Regions from separate parts of the Pseudaquabacterium inlustre genome, predicted to be linked through region 1. Evidence: predicted binding sites of a transcription regulator. Region 1 holds the regulator's gene; each other region holds the start of a gene.
The links. The regulator FNR, encoded in region 1, switches genes on or off when oxygen is low (the NO sensors DNR and NnrR bind a similar motif). The targets are predictions, from matches to a motif close to TTGATNNNNATCAA.
Positions count from the first base shown of each region.

Region 2: cyoA (ubiquinol oxidase subunit II) is a predicted target of FNR. The motif match lies at 1,973-1,986, and genes of this name have one in related genera.
Region 3: AACH10_RS02280 (DUF2189 domain-containing protein) is a predicted target of FNR. The motif match lies at 2,315-2,328, and genes of this name have one in related genera.
Region 4: AACH10_RS24995 (OmpW/AlkL family protein) is a predicted target of FNR. The motif match lies at 1,708-1,721, and genes of this name have one in related genera.

Region 1 covers NZ_JBBUTH010000004.1:590,658-594,845, reverse strand. The annotation lists gene AACH10_RS10640 (urease accessory protein UreH domain-containing protein) at 1-433, opposite strand, end outside; gene hemN (oxygen-independent coproporphyrinogen III oxidase) at 468-1,877, opposite strand; gene fnr (fumarate/nitrate reduction transcriptional regulator Fnr) at 2,048-2,791, shown strand; gene AACH10_RS10625 (hypothetical protein) at 2,825-3,112, opposite strand; gene AACH10_RS10620 (hypothetical protein) at 3,130-3,384, opposite strand; gene ccoG (cytochrome c oxidase accessory protein CcoG) at 3,408-4,188, opposite strand, start outside.
Region 2 covers NZ_JBBUTH010000004.1:174,355-178,542, reverse strand. The annotation lists gene AACH10_RS08900 (sensor histidine kinase) at 1-278, shown strand, start outside; gene AACH10_RS08895 (MFS transporter) at 470-1,798, opposite strand; gene cyoA (ubiquinol oxidase subunit II) at 2,036-3,181, shown strand; gene cyoB (cytochrome o ubiquinol oxidase subunit I) at 3,181-4,188, shown strand, end outside.
Region 3 covers NZ_JBBUTH010000001.1:505,583-509,770, reverse strand. The annotation lists gene AACH10_RS02290 (DUF3857 domain-containing protein) at 1-479, shown strand, start outside; gene AACH10_RS02285 (S1 family peptidase) at 532-1,350, opposite strand; gene AACH10_RS02280 (DUF2189 domain-containing protein) at 1,468-2,295, opposite strand; gene AACH10_RS02275 (ABC1 kinase family protein) at 2,983-4,188, opposite strand, start outside.
Region 4 covers NZ_JBBUTH010000011.1:505,841-510,028, forward strand. The annotation lists gene AACH10_RS24985 (TfoX/Sxy family protein) at 1-76, opposite strand, end outside; gene AACH10_RS24990 (5-formyltetrahydrofolate cyclo-ligase) at 192-785, shown strand; gene AACH10_RS24995 (OmpW/AlkL family protein) at 968-1,570, opposite strand; gene AACH10_RS25000 (carboxyl transferase domain-containing protein) at 1,873-3,507, shown strand; gene AACH10_RS25005 (GNAT family N-acetyltransferase) at 3,568-4,188, shown strand, end outside.

The sequences.
Region 1 (4,188 bases):
GCAACAGCCCGCACGGCCAGGCCACCCAGGCCAGACCCGCGCCGAACCGCCGGGCCGGTAAGCGCACGACCTGCCACGACTGGCCCCGGTGCTCGACCGCAGCCGGCCCACGCGCGCTGCCCAGCCGCTCCATCCAGGCCGGTTGCACGCCTCGCCACAGCAGGTACAGGCCGAGCCCCAGCGCCGCCACGTGCACCAGGGTCCACAGCGGCCGCAGCGCCCCGACCGCCTGCCCGAGCGCGGCCAGGCTGCCGACACTGGCGGCCGCGACAGCCCCGGCTACCGAATAGGCCAGCAGACGGCCGAGGTGAAACGGCAGCAGGCCGCGCCCGCCACCGCTGGCTGCGGCGCAGGCGGCGCCGCACATCGCCAGGCAATGCGGCGTGCCCGCCAGGCCCATCAGCAGCGCACTGAGCAGCAGGGCCTGGTTCATGACCAGCACGCGACGCCGCGCAAGCTGCGGCGGCTCAGATGATGCGCGAGAAGCGTTCGCGCACCTTGTCGGCGCGCAGGTGCTTGTCGAACACCATGGCCACCGCGCGCACGAAGTACCACCCGGTGGCGGTGACCTGCACGGCATCGGGCTCCAGCGTCACCAGCCCCATCTCCTGCAGTTCGGCGAGTTCGTCGAGCTCGGTGCGGAAGTAGTCGCGCATCTTGATCAGGTGGGCCAGTTCGATCGACTCGAACTCCACCCGGCCCTGGCACATCAGCGCCATGACCACGGCACGGCGCACCAGGTCGTCGCGGGTGAGCGCCAGACCGCGCACGATCGGGAACTGGCCCTGGCGCACCGCGTCGTAGTACTCGTCCAGCGTCTTGGCGTTCTGGCTGTAGGTGACCCCCATGCGCCCGATGGCCGACACGCCCAGGCCGATCAGGTCGCAATCGGGCTGCGTGCTGTAACCCTGGAAGTTGCGGTGCAGCCGCCCCTGGCGCTTGGCCGCGGCCAGCGAGTCGCTGGGCAGCGCGAAATGGTCCATGCCGATGTAGGTGTAGCCGTGGCCGATGAAGCCGGCGATGGCGCCGCCCAGCATCTGGATGCGGTGCTCGGGTGGCGGCAACTGCTCCACGATGATGCGGCGTTGCGGCTTGAACCGCTGTGGCAGGTGCGCATAGGCATACAGCGCGATGCGGTCGGGCCGCAGTTCGGCGATCTGTGCCACGGTGCGCGCGAAGGACTCGGGCGTCTGCCGGGGCAGGCCGTAGATCAGATCGGCGTTGATCGACTCGTAGCCCATCTCGCGCGCGGCCCGCATCAGGTCGCGCACCGACTCGTAGGACTGCACGCGGTGCACCGCCTGCTGCACGGCGGCGTCGAAGTCCTGCACTCCGAAGCTCAGCCGGTTGAAGCCCAGCGAGGCGAAGAACTTCAGTCGCTCGGGCGTGGCGGTGCGCGGATCGACCTCGATGGACACCTCGGCGCCCGGGGCGATGCGGAAGTTCTCGCGCAGCATCGCCATCAGCCCCGACAGTTCGTCGTCGCTCAGGAAGGTGGGCGTGCCCCCGCCCAGGTGCAGCTGCGACACCGCCTGCCCCTTGCCCAGCACCGCCACGTTCAACGCCACTTCCTGGGCCAGCACCTCCAGGTACTCGGCTGCCCGCTCGTGGTGCTTGGTGATGACCTTGTTGCAGGCGCAGTAGTAGCACACCGACTCGCAGAACGGGATGTGCAGGTACAGCGACAGCGGCGCCACACCCCCCACCGTGGCACCGGCCGCGCGTTGGGCCAGCGCTCCGGCATAGGCTTCGGGGCCGAACGCCTCGACGAAGCGGTCGGCGGTCGGGTAGGACGTGTAACGCGGGCCGGGGCGGTCGAGGCGGCGCAGCATGGCCTCGGTAAGCACGGGCACCTGATCGATGACGGATTGATCCATGCTCGCCACTGTGCCGACAGCCCCCGCGAATGGACTTGATCTGGCTCAAGTGGCGCTTTACACCCCGGGAAAACAATGGTCCCATTCTTGAGGCCGGTCAGACGACATTCGAGCCCTCCCCTGGGGGCTTGACCCAGGACAACCGCGAAGACGAACCCATAATGCCCGACATGAACACCGCTGCCGACGCCAACCGGATCCGCCCCGATGCCTTCAAGGTGGCCTGCTCTAGTTGCAACCTGCGCGAACTGTGCCTGCCGGTGGGCCTGACGCGCGAGAACCTCGACCGCCTGGACACCCTGGTGGCCACCCGCCGCACCGTGGAGCGTGGCGACACGCTGTTCCGTGCCGGCGACGAGTTCCAGTCGCTCTACGCCGTGCGCACCGGCTTCTTCAAGACCTGCGTGTCGTCGGAAGACGGCCGTGACCAGGTCACCGGTTTCCAGATGGCTGGCGAACTGCTGGGCCTGGACGGCATCAGCACCGACAACCACACCTGCGACGCGGTGGCGCTGGAGGACTCGCAGGTCTGCGTGATCCCCTACCGCCAGCTCGAGGATCTGTCGCGCGAGTTCAACGAACTGCAGCACCAGTTCCACAAGATCATGAGCCGCGAGATCGTGCGCGACCATGGCGTGATGCTGCTGCTGGGCAGCATGCGCGCGGAAGAGCGCTTGGCGGCCTTTCTGCTGAACCTGACGCAGCGCCTGAAGGCCCGCGGCTTCTCGGCCTCGGCGCTGATCCTGCGCATGACGCGCGAGGAGATCGGCAGCTACCTGGGCCTGAAGCTCGAGACGGTGAGCCGCACCTTCAGCAAGTTCCAGGACGATGGCATCCTGGAAGTGAAGCAGCGCCAGATCCGCATCATCGACCAGGACAAGCTGCACAGCCTGGTGAACGGCGCGGCCTGCTGAGGCGCACCGCGCACCGGCCGCCACTGCGGCCGTTCAAGCCGGCCAGCGGGAACGCGCGGCAGCGGCTTCGGCGCGATTGACCTCTTCGGCCGACTGCTGGAGCAATTGGGTCAGCGCACCGGCGGTGGCGATGACGCCCCAGAACACGAAGAACGCCAGCGTGTAGACACCGGCTGGCGCGATCTCGACTGGCGCACCGCCGAACCAGTGCAGTGTGGCCGGATCGACCACCGCGAACACCAGCATTTCCAGCACGCCGGCCATCAGGAAGGCCGGCCACAGGATGGCCAGCGCCCGCAGGGTGAAGCGCCCGGTGGACATGGGCTGCGCCGCCGCGGTCAGCGCGGTGCCGCGGTGGCGGCGTGGTTGCGGGCCTGCATGGCCGGCGTGTTGCCGGTCGGCTTGACTGGCACGGCGCGGGCCGAGGCGGTATCCACCAGCACCTCGTCGGCACCGCGGTAGGCCACGACGGCGGTGGCGATGCTGGCCACCACCACGGTGGCCGGACCGCCCAGCACCAGCCACATGACACCGGTGCGCCACCAGGGTGTGCGGGCGGCGTCGGCGGGGGCTCGGGACTTGGAAGCGCTCATGGCGTGTCTCCTGTGGCTGCGCGTCAGCGCGGCACGACAAAGGTGGATTTCTCGCTGATCGTCGCACCGTTCACCGGCTGGCCGCCGGCGCTGGCTTCGATCAGGCCGATCTCGAACTGGATCGGATGGGCGCCGGCACCGGCCTTCTGCGCGGCCTCGGGCGGGATCTGCACCGACAGCGTGACCCAGCGCGCCTCGGCAGGCGCCAGCGACAGCGGCGGCACCGGCCCCATGGCGATGCCGGGCAGGCCCTGCACGGCCATGCGGTAGCGCTGTGCATGCTCAGTGGCGTTCATGATCTGCAGGCGGTAGACGTTCTCGATCTTGCCATCCTCGACCATGCGCGCCAGCGAGGCGCGGTCACGCACCACATCCACACGGAACGGGTGGCGTAAGGCCAGCGCGACGAACAGCGCCACGATCACCAGGCCCAGGATGGCGGTGTAGACCAGCACCCGCGGCCGGAAGATGCGGCGCAGCTTCTGCGCCGGCGAGAGGTGCTGGGCCAGGCCGTTCTGGGTGTCGTAGCGCACCAGCCCCTTGGCGTAGCCCATCTTGCCCATCACGTCGTCGCACACGTCGACGCAGGCGGCGCAGCCGATGCACTCGTACTGCAGGCCCTTGCGGATGTCGATGCCGGTGGGGCACACCTGCACGCACAGGTTGCAGTCGATGCAGTCGCCGATGCCCAGCTTGCGCGGGTCGGCCTTCTTGCTGCGCGAACCGCGCGGCTCGCCGCGCTCGGTGTCGTAGCTGATGATCAGCGTGTCCTTGTCGAACATCGCGCTCTGGAAGCGCGCGTAA
Region 2 (4,188 bases), 420 kb from region 1:
CGCTCACGCGGGTGATGCGCGAGCTGGTCAACAACATCATCAGCCACGCCCAGGCCTCGCAGGTGGAGATCAGCGTGCACGTGGACCGGGGCGAGTTCCACCTCACGGTGCTGGACGACGGCATCGGCCGCGAGCCGTCGCTGTGGGCGCACGGGCTGGGGCTGGGCGGCGTGCGCAAGCGGGTCAAGCAGCTGGGCGGCCAGGTGCAGTGGCGCGAGCAGGCACAGCGCGGCATCCGCTGCGACGTGCGCGTGCCGCTGCGCGACGGCCGCGGCTGACGCCCGCACCCACCCCGACGCCAGACCCGGCCGGCCCGGCTTGTCCACAAGCCGGTTCTGCCCACAGTTCCTGTGGACAAGGCTGTGGGATGGCTGGGCCCGGCGGCGCCAAGTCCTTGTCAGCCGGGGCTTCGCCTTGCGCTGCCTCAGTTTGTGGCAGTGCGATGACAGGCGTCGTCAGACGCCGGTACTCATTTGGCCAGTGTCTTGTGGATGCCCAGGGCGGCCAGCGTGCCGGCCATGCCCGACAGCAGGTACAGGCTCACGGCGCCCAGGCCGTGGTGGGCCGACAGGTACAGCACCACCACCGGCGCGCAGGCCGCGCCCACCAGCCAGGCCAGGTCGGCCGACAACGCCGCGCCCAGGTAGCGCAGCCGCGCCGCGAAGGCCGAGGCCACCGCGCCGGCGGCCTGGCCGTAGCTCAGGCCGAACAGCGCGAAGCCCAGCAGGAAGAACAGGTTCTGCCCGGCCGCGCCGCCGTCCAGCAGGAAGGGCGACACCAGGCCGAACATGCCGATGGCCACCGACAGCGTGCCCAGCGTGGTGCGGCGGCCGATGCGGTCGGCCAGCCAGCCCGACAGCGGCATCACCGCCGCCGCCACCAGCGCGCCGGCCACCTGCAGCCACAGCAGCTCACCCAGCTCGCGCGGCGAGCTCAGGCTCAGCCAGGACAGCGGAAACACCGTGACCAGGTGCACCAGCGCAAAGCTGGCCAGCGCGGCAAACGCGCCGATCAGCAGCGTGCGGCCGCCGCCGGACTGCAGCAGCTCGCGCAGGTCGCAGGGTTCCAGTTCGTTCTGGCGCAGCGCGTCGGCATAGTCGTCGTCGAGCACCAGTTGCAGCCGCGCGAACAGCGCCACCACGTTCAGGGCGAAGGCCACGAAGAACGGGAAGCGCCAACCCCAGCCGAGGAAGTCTTCGGCGCTGAGGTGGGTCCACAAGTAGGCATACAGCGCCGCCGCCAGGCCGAAGCCGACCGGCGCGCCGATCTGGCCCAGCATCGCATACCAGCCGCGCCGGTGGGCGGGCGCGTTCATCGCCAGCAACGAGGGCAGGCCGTCCCACGAGGCGCCGATGCCCAGGCCCTGCAGCAGCCGGCAGGCGGCCAGCAGCATCACCGCGCCGCTCCACTCGGCCGTGCCGGGCAGCAGGGCCATCGTGCAGGTGGCGGTGCCCAGGCCGAACATGGCCAGCGTGAGCTTGGCGCCCCGCCCGAAGCGCCGCTGCACTGCCATGCCGCCCAGCGTGCCCAGCGGCCGCGCGATGAAGGCCAGCGCGAACACCGTGAACGAGGCCAGCAGCGCCTGCAGCGGCGGCTGGCCGGGGAAGAACAGCGCCGGAAACACCAGCACCGAGGCCAGGCCGTAGACGAAGAAGTCGAAATACTCGCTGGCCCGACCGACCACCACGCCGACGGCGATGTCGTCGGGGGTGACTGCACCATCACGGTGCGGCGGTGACACCTCTCGGCGAGGCAGTGCGGCAGACCAGAGGCGGGAGAGCGGGAAGCGTTCGTACATCGCAGGGGGCGCGCCGGCAGGCGCGGTTCAGAACGGGTCGGAACAGGCGGAAGAACGCGTCGATCAGGGCGGTTTCACGCAGGAATCAGAGACAGGCAGCCACCGTTTGGCAAGGGGCGCCGGTCAATCGCCGTGCACGCCCAGGCACGGGGGGTGGGACAAAGTGTCCAATCGTTGACAACGGTCAATCTAGGTAGATTCCCGCGAATCCTGCCTTCTCAGGGCAGACACCTAGCCATGTCCGACCTCCGCGCCCACACCCCCACCCCACGCCACCGCGGCCGTGCCCTGCTGCCGCTGGCCGCCCTGCTGCCCGTGCTGCCGCTTGCCGGCTGCAAGACCATCGTGATGAACCCCGCCGGCGACATCGCGCGCCAGCAGGCCGACCTGATCGTCACCTCGACGGTGCTGATGCTGCTGATCATCGTGCCGGTGATCGCGCTGACACTGCTGTTCGCCTGGCGCTACCGCGTGCGCCAGGCCGGCGCCAGCAGCGCCCGCTACGAGCCGGACTGGGACCACTCCACCAAGCTGGAGCTGCTGATCTGGGGCGCGCCGCTGGCCATCATCATCGCGCTGGGCACGATCACCTGGATCAGCACGCACCAGCTCGACCCGTTCCGCCCGCTGTCGCGCCTGGACGAGAACCGCGCGCTGCCGGCCAACGTCAAGCCGCTGGAAGTGCAGGCCGTGGCGCTGGACTGGAAGTGGCTGTTCGTCTACCCCGAGCTGGGCATCGCCACGGTCAACGAGCTGGCGCTGCCGGTGGACCGCCCGGTGCGCTTCACGCTGACCGCATCGACGGTGATGAACTCGTTCTACGTGCCCGCGCTGGCCGGCCAGATCTACGCCATGCCCGGCATGGCCTCGCAGCTGAACGCCGTGATCAACAAGCCCGGCACCTGGGAAGGCTTCTCTGCCAACTACAGCGGTGAAGGCTTCTCGGGCATGCGCTTCGCGTTCCACGGCCTGGCGCAGGCCGACTTCGACCGCTGGGTCGAGGGCGCCCGCGGCGCCGGCGCCGCGCTGGACCGCGCCACCTACCTGGCGCTGGAAAAGCCCAGCCAGCGCGACGCGGTGCGCCGCTTCGCCAGCGTGGACAAGGGCCTGTTCGACGCGGTGGTGAACCGCTGCGTCGAGCCCGGCCGCATGTGCATGGCCGACATGATGGCCATCGACGCCCGCGGTGGCGCCGGCAAGGGCGGCCTGGCCGCCGTGACCCGCGCCAACTGGCGTGATGGCCAGCAGACCGTGGTCGCCGGCCTGTGCACCGCCGCCGATCCGGAAGGCCGTGGCCCCGTCGCCGTGAGCGCTGCACCCGCCGCCAAGGCCGCACGCAGCCTGCCCGCCAACAACACCAACAACAACGCCACGGAGCTGTGATGTCCAACGCCGCCCCCGTCGAAGAAACCCTGCTGCTCGGCCGCCTGTCGCTGAAGGCGCTGCCGCTGCACGAGCCCATCCTGCTGGTCACGTTCGCGATGGCCGCGCTCGGCGGCCTGGCCGTGCTGGCGCTGATGACCCGCTACCGTGCCTGGGGCCCGTTCTGGCGCAACTGGGTCACCAGCATCGACCACAAGAAGATCGGCATCATGTACATGGTGCTGGGCATCGTGATGCTGCTGCGCGGCTTTGCCGACGCGCTGATGATGCGCGCGCAGCAGGCCATCGCCTTCGGTGACCAGGCCGGCTTCTTGCCGCCGCACCACTACGACCAGATCTTCACCGCCCACGGCGTGATCATGATCTTCTTCGTGGCGATGCCCTTCGTCACCGGCTTCATGAACTACGTGGTGCCGCTGCAGATCGGCGCGCGCGACGTGGCCTTCCCGTTCCTGAACAACTTCAGCTTCTGGATGACGGTGGGCGGCGCGGTGCTGATGATGATCTCGCTGTTCGTCGGCGAGTTCGCGCGCACCGGCTGGCTGGCCTATCCGCCGCTCTCAGGCATCCTGGCCGATCCAGGCGTGGGGGTGGACTACTACCTGTGGTCACTCAACGTGGCCGGTGTGGGCACCACGCTGTCGGGCATCAACCTGATCGTCACCATCATCAAGATGCGCGCGCCGGGCATGACGCTGATGAAGATGCCGGTGTTCACCTGGACCAGCCTGTGCACCAACGTGCTGATCGTCGTGAGCTTCCCGGTGCTGACCGCCGTGCTGGTGCTGCTGACGCTGGACCGCTACGTCGGCACCAACTTCTTCACCACCGACCTGGGCGGCAACGCCATGGTCTACGTGAACCTGATCTGGATCTGGGGCCACCCCGAGGTCTACATCCTGGTGCTGCCGGTGTTCGGCATCTTCAGTGAGGTGGTAGCCACGTTCTGCAGCAAGCGCCTCTTTGGCTACGCCTCGATGGTCTACGCCACGGTGGTGATCACCATC
Region 3 (4,188 bases), on a different contig from region 1:
CCGACTCGCCCTTCGATGTGCAGTACTGGCGCGGCATGGCGCGGTACTACCAGGGCCGCTTCCAGGACGCGGCCGATGATTTCGCCGCGGCGGCCCGAACCCAGGATGGCAGTGATTCGCTCTATCCCAGCCTGTGGCGCATCTGGTCCCTGCAGCGGGCCGGTACCGCGTTGCCGGCGGACCTGCTGGCGCTGGCCCGCGAGGCACCGCAAGGCGAGTGGCCACGCCCGGCGCTCGCCCTGGCGCTGGGTGAGCTGACGCCCGAGGCGATTTGGCAGCAGGTGGAACGGCTGAGCGGTGACGAGCGCACGCTGGCACGCGTGGAGGCCTGGTTCTACCTGGGTCAGTACCATCTCCAACGGGGCGATGTGGCGGCCGCGCGGCGGGCCTTCGAACAGTGCCGCGCCCATGGCGTCACGTTCTACATCGAGCACTTCGCGGCCGGCATCGAACTGGCCAGGTTGCCGACCGGCCCCTGACCCGGCCACTGCGCCGAGCCGTGGCGCCGCCGTGATGGCGGTGCCGGGCCGGTCAGCGCTGCTGGCTGGCCAGCAGCGCGTGCACCCAGCGCACCGGGATGGCGTAGGTGATGCCGGTGGGGTTGCTCAGGGCCGATTCGCGGCTGCCCTTGACGAAGACCATGTTCACCACGCCGACCACCTGGCCGGTGTCGGCATCGAACACCGGGCCGCCGCTGTTGCCGGGGTAGGCGATGGCGTCGAGCTGCAGGATGTCGAAGGCGCCGCGCCGCATCCGGGCCACCGCGGCGGCATCCAGCTGCCGGGCATTGGCCGGCGGCAACACGATGGGCGTGATCGAGGCCACGATGCCGCGGTGCGTGACCGGCGAGAAGCCCAGCACCCCGCCGATCGGGAACCCCATCAGCCCGATGGCCTGACCCTCGCGCGCGCTGTCGGACTCGGCCAGCACCAGCGGCGGCAGGGCCGCGCCCGAGATGCGCAGCAGCGCCAGGTCATGGTCGCGGTCGATGCCCAGCAGCGTCAGCGTGCGGATGTCGTACTGCCCGTCGGATTCCAGCCGCACCCGGCCCACCTGGATGGCCAGCCGGGTGTCGGCCGTGGGCGAGGTGGTGGCGCCGGGTTCGGGCAGCACATGGGCGTTGGTCACCAGCAGCTGGCCGTCGCCAATGACGAAGCCGGTGCCGCGGAACGCGAAGCGCGGGCTGGCCAGCGGATCGAAGGTGCCCACCGCCACCACGCTGCGGCGGACCTGGGCCACCGTGGCCGGCAGATCCGCCCGCGCCGTGGCGGGCAGGCCGGCCAGCGCCGCCGCAGCGGCCAGTGTGCCCAGGCCGAGGTGGATCAGTTGGCGGCGGGGCAGGGCGGGCATGGGCGGTGGGCGGGCCGGGCGTCTGCAACGCCGGCCGGGTGGCTGGGACCCACCCACTCTAACCGCAGCCGCGGCCGTGGAAGCCGTTGAAGAAGCCGCCGAACAAGCCTCCGGTGCTCAGGCGTTGGCGGCTGCCTCGCTGCCAACCACCACCGCGCCGCGGTAGGCATGCCAGGAGGCATGGCCCAGCACCGGACCGGCCAGCAGCAGGCCGGCAAAGCCCGGCAGCATGGCCAGCACGATCAGCACGGTGATCACCGCGCCCCAGCACAGCATCACGCCGGGCTGCGTGAGCACCAGGCGCATGCTGGTCAGGCCGGCGGTGATGGCATCGGTCTGCTGATCCAGGATCATCGGGATCGACACCACGCTGATCGAAAAGATCAGCCCTGCGAACACCGCGCCCACCAGCACGTAGGCGACGATGAAGTTGATGTTCTCGGGGTCGAGCAGCGCCAGCAGCGAGCCCTTGAAGTCGGGCATGCCGTCGAAGCTGACCGCGAACACGATCAGCGAGGCGCGGCCCCACAGCATCTCGAGCACCAGCAGCACGAAGCCGAAGATGGCCAGCGTGGACAGCTTGCGGTCCCAGGCCAGCAGCGATTCGCCCAGGTCGGGCTTCTCGCCGGCCTCCAGCCGGCGGCTGGCCTGGTACAGGCCCAGGCACAGGAAGGGCCCGGTCAGCAGGAAGCCGGCCGACAGCGCCAGCACATAGGCCGGTGCATGCTGGTACACGCCGATCAGCGCCCAGCCCATCAGCGCGAAGCAGCCGCCGTAGAACAGGCCGATGCCGGGGCAGCGCAGGAAATCGCGCCAGCCGGCGACCAGCCAGTGCAGCGGATCGGTGATGCGCAGCGTGCGCAACTCGATGGCCAGCGCGGCGGCGGTGCGGGCGCCCTCGTCGGCCGCCGCCGCCGGGTTGTCGTCGGGGCCGGAAGCTGCCATCGGGACTGCCACGCTCGCGTTGATGTCGGTCATGAAGCCGCAGACTAGGGCGCGGGCTGCGTGGCGTCCACCGGGATTGGCCCTATGGGGGCTGAGCGCTGTGCGCTGTGCGCTGTGCGCTGTGCGCTGTGCGCAGCGCCCGGTGCTCTTGGCGATGGCTTCCCATTTTTCGTTGCAGCCCGCCGGTCTCGCCCGGCCGGCGAGGTCCTTTCTTGTCGCGACAAGAAAGGACCCAAAGAAGCGCTTCCAAACTTTCCGATCAGGCCCTGCTGCTCGTCCACCATCGAGACGGGCGCCTCGCCCGCCCGGCGGGCTCGAACAGGCTGCCGAACAAGGGCTTGAATAAGGAGGCTATGCCGCCGATGGCCAGACCGTCGCATTGCTGCGCTCTGGCAGCCCCGTGCCCAGCGGCGTTCCTCACGCAAGTCTTGACCGGGGGTGCACGGCCGTTGAGAGATCCGTGGCGTTTCCGACTGGCTATGTTCGAGCCCGCCGGGCGGGCGAGGCGCCCGCCTCGATGCGTGGAGAGCAGCAGTGCGGTGTCGGAAAGTTTGGGCAGCGCTTTCTTTGCCTACTTTCTTTTCGCGAAAAGAAAGTAGGTCGCCCGCCGGGGCGAAATCCCGGCGCGCTGCAACGAGCCATGGGCAACCTCAACCGACAGCCGAAAGCCGGCAGCCGCAACGCCAATCACCCCCGGTCGCGTCCGCCCAGCATCAGCCACAGCGCCCCGACCACCGCCCCGCCAAAGCCCAGCAGCCCGAACGCCGGCAGGCCCAGCAGTTCGGGCCCGCCGCGCACGGTCATCACGATCGACGAGCCGATGATCAGCGCCGCCACCACCAGGCCGATGGCGATGCGCGAGGCGGCGCGGTCGAGCTGGTCGGCCACGGCGTGGATGTCGCGCACCTCGATGTCGATGCCGATGCGGCCGCGCCGCGCCGTGGCCAGCAGGCGCGACAGGTCGCGCGGGATGCTGCCCAGCAGTGCGGCGGCGCGGCGCAGGCCGTCCCAGCCGCGGCGTGCCAGGGCCTCGGGCCGGTAGCGCGCATGCAGGGCCTGGCGCAGCATCGGCGTGGCTTCCTCGGCCATGTGGAAGTCGGGGTCGAGGCCGCGGCCCAGGCCTTCCAGCGTGATGAAGGTCTTGATCAGCAGCGCCAGGTCGGCAGGCAGCGCCAGGCGGTGGCTGCGCAGGATGTTCGTCACATCGGCCAGCATGCCGCCGATGCTGAGCTGGGCCAGCGGCACGCCGTGGTACTGGTCGACGAAGGCGTCGATGTCGCCGCGCAGGCCGTCCTCGTCCAGCGCGTCCTCGCCGTCGCCATGGGCCTGGGCCCAGTCCAGCAGCACATCGGCCACGGCTTCGGCGTCGCGCTGCACCAAGCCCAGCATCAGGCTCAGCAGCTGCTCGCGGCGCTCGGGCGTGACGCGGCCGACCATGCCGAAGTCGATGAAGGCGATGCGCTCGCCGGGCAGGAAGAACAGGTTGCCGGCATGCGGGTCGGCGTGGAAGAAGCCGTCCTCGATGACCATCTTCAGCACCGCGCGGGCGCCACGCCGCGCCACCTCGCGGCGCACGATGCCGGCGGCGTCGATGGCGGCCTGGTCCTCGGCCGGCACACCACGGATGCGCTGCTGCACGTTGATGCGCTCGTGCGTGAAGTCCCAGTACACCCTGGGGATCACGATCTCGGGGTGCGTGGCGAAGGCCGCGGCGATGCGCTCGGCGTTGCGGCCCTCGGTGGCCAGGTCGAGCTCGCGGCGCAGCGAGCGGCCCAGCTGCTGGGCCAGCGCCACCGGGCGGTAGGGCTTGAGGTCGGGCCACTGGCGCTCGGCGGCGGCGGCCAGGCGGGCCAGCAGGCGCAGGTCGGCCTCCACGTCGGCGGCGATGCCGGG
Region 4 (4,188 bases), on a different contig from region 1:
CGAGTGCGGCCAGCAGTTCCAGGCAGTGGTGGGTGAACCCGGCGTCGGTGGCGTCGGGGCGGGCGTGGGCGGCCATGGTGGCGCGCAGTGTAGGGGGGGCGGCCGGCCGGCGTGGACGATGTCGCAGCACCGCACCTGCGCATGGCGCCGCCGGGTGGGCGCGCGGGCCGGCGCGGGCCACAATCCCGCGCATGAGTTCCGAACGCCGCTTCCGATTCGACGAGCCCGCGCGTGACAAACCCACGCTGCGCAAGCAGCTGCAGGCCGAGCGCCAGGCCATGGTCGACCGCCACCAGCGTGCCGTGCACCTGCAGCAGGTGATGCAGGTGTGGCTGCTCGACCGGCCCGAGGTGGCCATCGGCGCCTACTGGCCGATCAAGGGTGAGTTCGACGCGCTGCCGGCGCTGTACCGCTGGAGCGAGGTCAGCGGCGACCGCATGCTGGGCCTGCCAGTGATCGACCGCGAGACCAAGCAGCTGCGCTTCCATGCCTGGTTTCCCGGCTGCCCGATGGAGGAGGACGCCTACGGCATCCCCAAGCCCAAGGACACGGTGCAGTTCCAGCCGCAGCTGCTGTTCGTGCCGCTGGTGGGCTTCGGTCCTGGCGGCAACCGCCTGGGCTACGGCGGCGGCTTCTACGACCGCACGCTGGCCGCGCTGACGCCGCGGCCGGTGACGGTGGGCCTGGGCTTCGCGCACGGCTACATCCCGTGGCTGGAGCCCGAGCCGCACGACGTGCCGCTGGATGCCATCCTCACCGAGGACGGCGTGGCCTGGGAGGCGTAGCCCACCCCCTACGGGCTGACGCCCGCCCCCTCAAGGGGGCACCACCCTGGGCCCGGCAGAGCCGGGCCTCGGTGGTTGCTGGGTTGCGCTGGGATCCTGCAACGACCTTGCAATGAAAAACGCCGCCCGAGGGCGGCGTTCTTCATCGTCGGCCGTGTCTCGTGTCTGAACGCGTCAGCGCATCAGAAGCGCTTGCCGAAGCCCACGCCGACCAGCAGCGGATCGACCTTGAACTTGCCCTTGTCGGCGCCGCTCAGGTAGACGTTGGTGCCGATTTGCACCTTCTTCACGTCGACGTTGAGCAGCCAGCCGCCGCCGACTGGCACGTCCACGCCAACCTGGGCGGCCAGGCCCCAGCTGTTGTGCTTCAGGCCGCCCGTGCCGTTGAGGATGTTGACGGCCGAGATGTTGGTGTAGTTGACACCGGCGCCCACGTACGGACGGAAGCCGTTCAGGCCGGTGAAGTGGTACTGCAGCGTCAGCGTCGGGGGCAGGTGCTTGAAGCTGCCGATCTCGGCGCCGTTCAGGTAGACGGTCTGCTTTTGCGGGTAGGTCAGGATCAGCTCAGCCGCCAGGTTGGGCGAGAAGAAGTAGCTCAGGTCCACTTCAGGGATGGTCTTGTCGTTGATCGTCAGACCCAGGTTGGTGCCGTCCTTGTTGGCCGAATCCAGGTGCACGGCGCGGGCGCGCACGATGAAGTTGCCGGTGTCCTGGGCTTGCACGGGCAGGGCGCACACGGCGGCGGCTGCGGCGGCGATGGCGATCAGGGAGCGGATGGCGGTCATGGTCTCTTTCCTCAGGGTTGCAAACAGCCAGGCCCTCTTCGCATCGGGCCCGTGAACGCATTGCACGACGGGCCGCGGCGCCGCGGATTGGCCCAGCGCAAGCCCGCGGCCGCCCGGCGCGGGCGCTGACTCAGGGTTTGACCTGAGGCAAATGCGGGTGATGCGGCGGCGCAACATCGGCGTTGACGCGGGCCACCGCATGCCGGGGTTGCGCTCAATTGACGTTTACGTAAACGTCACTTGATAATCCCGCCGCACACTCGAACCCACCCCGCATCCAGACCGCAAGCGCCGGAGACCGCATGGCCGTTCTGCAGAGCAAGTTGAACCCCCGCTCGCAAGAGTTCCGCAGCAATGCCCAGGCCATGCAGGCCCTGGTGGACGACCTGAACGCCCGGCTGGCGAAGATCGCCGAGGGCGGTGGCGCCGATGCGCGCGCCAAGCACCTGTCGCGCGGCAAGCTGCTGCCGCGCGAGCGCGTGGAGCGCCTGCTCGACCCCGACACGCCGTTCCTCGAGATCGCGCCGCTGGCCGCACTCGGCATGTACCCCGAGAAGGATGGCCAGGGCGGCACGCGCGACGCCGCGCCCAGCGCCGGCATGATCGCCGGCATCGGCCGCGTGGCCGGGGTGGACTGCGTGATCGTGTGCAACGATGCCACCGTCAAGGGCGGCACCTACTACCCGGTGACGGTGAAGAAGCACCTGCGCGCGCAGGAGATCGCGGCGCAGAACAACCTGCCCTGCATCTACCTGGTGGATTCCGGCGGCGCCAACCTGCCCAACCAGGACGAGGTGTTCCCCGACCGCGAGCACTTCGGCCGCATCTTCTTCAACCAGGCCAACATGAGTGCGGCCGGCATCCCGCAGATCGCCGTGGTGATGGGCAGCTGCACGGCCGGCGGCGCGTACGTGCCGGCGATGAGCGACGAGACCATCATCGTCAAGAACCAGGGCACCATCTTCCTGGGCGGCCCGCCGCTGGTGAAGGCTGCCACCGGCGAGGTGGTCAGCGCCGAAGACCTGGGCGGCGGCGACGTGCACACGCGGCTCTCGGGCGTGGCCGACCACCTGGCCGAGAGCGACCTGCATGCGCTGGCGCTGGCGCGCCAGAGCGTGGGCCGGCTCAACCGCATCAAGCCGCAGCCGCTGGCCACCGTGCCGCCCAAGCCACCGCGCTTCGCGCCGGAAGAGCTGCATGGCGTGATCCCCACCGACACGCGAAAGCCCTTCGACGTGCGCGAGGTCATCGCCCGCGTGGTGGATGACAGTGCCTTCGACGAGTTCAAGGCCCGCTACGGCAGCACGCTGGTCTGCGGCTTCGCCCACATCGAGGGCATGCCGGTGGGCATCGTGGCCAACAACGGCATCCTGTTCGCCGAGAGCGCCAACAAGGGCGCGCACTTCATCGAGCTGTGCTGCCAGCGCAAGGTGCCGCTGGTGTTCCTGCAGAACATCACCGGCTTCATGGTCGGCCGCAAATACGAGAACGACGGCATCGCCCGCGCCGGCGCCAAGATGGTGACGGCCGTGGCCTGTGCCCAGGTGCCCAAGTTCACGGTCATCATCGGCGGCAGCTTCGGCGCCGGCAACTACGGCATGTGCGGCCGCGCCTACAGCCCACGCATGCTGTGGATGTGGCCCAACGCGCGCATCAGCGTGATGGGCGGCGAGCAGGCCGCCAGCGTGCTGGCCACGGTCAAGCGCGATGGCATCGAGGCCAAGGGCGGCCAGTGGAGCGCCGACGAGGAAGAAGCCTTCAAGGCCCCCATCCGCCAGCAGTACGAGGTGCAGGGCCACCCGTACTACGCCAGTGCCCGGCTGTGGGACGACGGTGTGATCGATCCCGCCGACACGCGCCGCGTGCTGGCGCTGGGCCTGAGCGCGGCGCTGAACGCGCCGATTCCGGAGACGAAGTTCGGCGTCTTCCGCATGTGAGGCCGCGATGGGCGCAGGAACCATGCCAGCGCCTCCATCCCCCGCCCCCCGGCTGCTGCCATGAACCCGTCCGCCCGCTTCAATCTGCGTCCGCTGCAGGCCTCCGACTCGCTGGCCGAACTGACCGCGCTGCTGCACCGCGCCTATGCGCCATTGGGCGCGGCCGGCATGAACTTCACCGCCGTGCACCAGACCGAGGCCCAGACCGCCGAGCGCGTGCGCCACGGCCATTGCCTGGTGGCCGAGCGCGACGGGCGGCTGATCGGCACCGTCACCGTCAACGGCGCCTTCGATCCCAACATCCAGGCCTGGGCGCGGGCCACGCCCTGGTTCTACCGCGCCGACGTGGCGCACTTCCACCAGTTCGCCGTGGCGCCCGAGGTGCAGGGCGAGGGCATCGGCAGCGCGCTGCTGGCCGGGGCCGAGGCCTGGGCGCGCAACCACGGCCACGCCGCGCTGGCACTGGACACGGCGGTGCCGGCCACCGCGCTGCGTCAGCGTTATGCGCGGGCCGGCTTCGACGTGGTGGACGAGGTGCATTGGGGCGGCAAGACCTACCGCAGCGTGGTGATGCTCAAGCCGCTGGCCTTCGACGGTCGCGGCCAGGCCCTGCCGGTGCCGTCGCTCACCGACGCGCAGCACCATGCCGCGCTGGTGCGCTGCTGGTGGGCCCATGTGCAG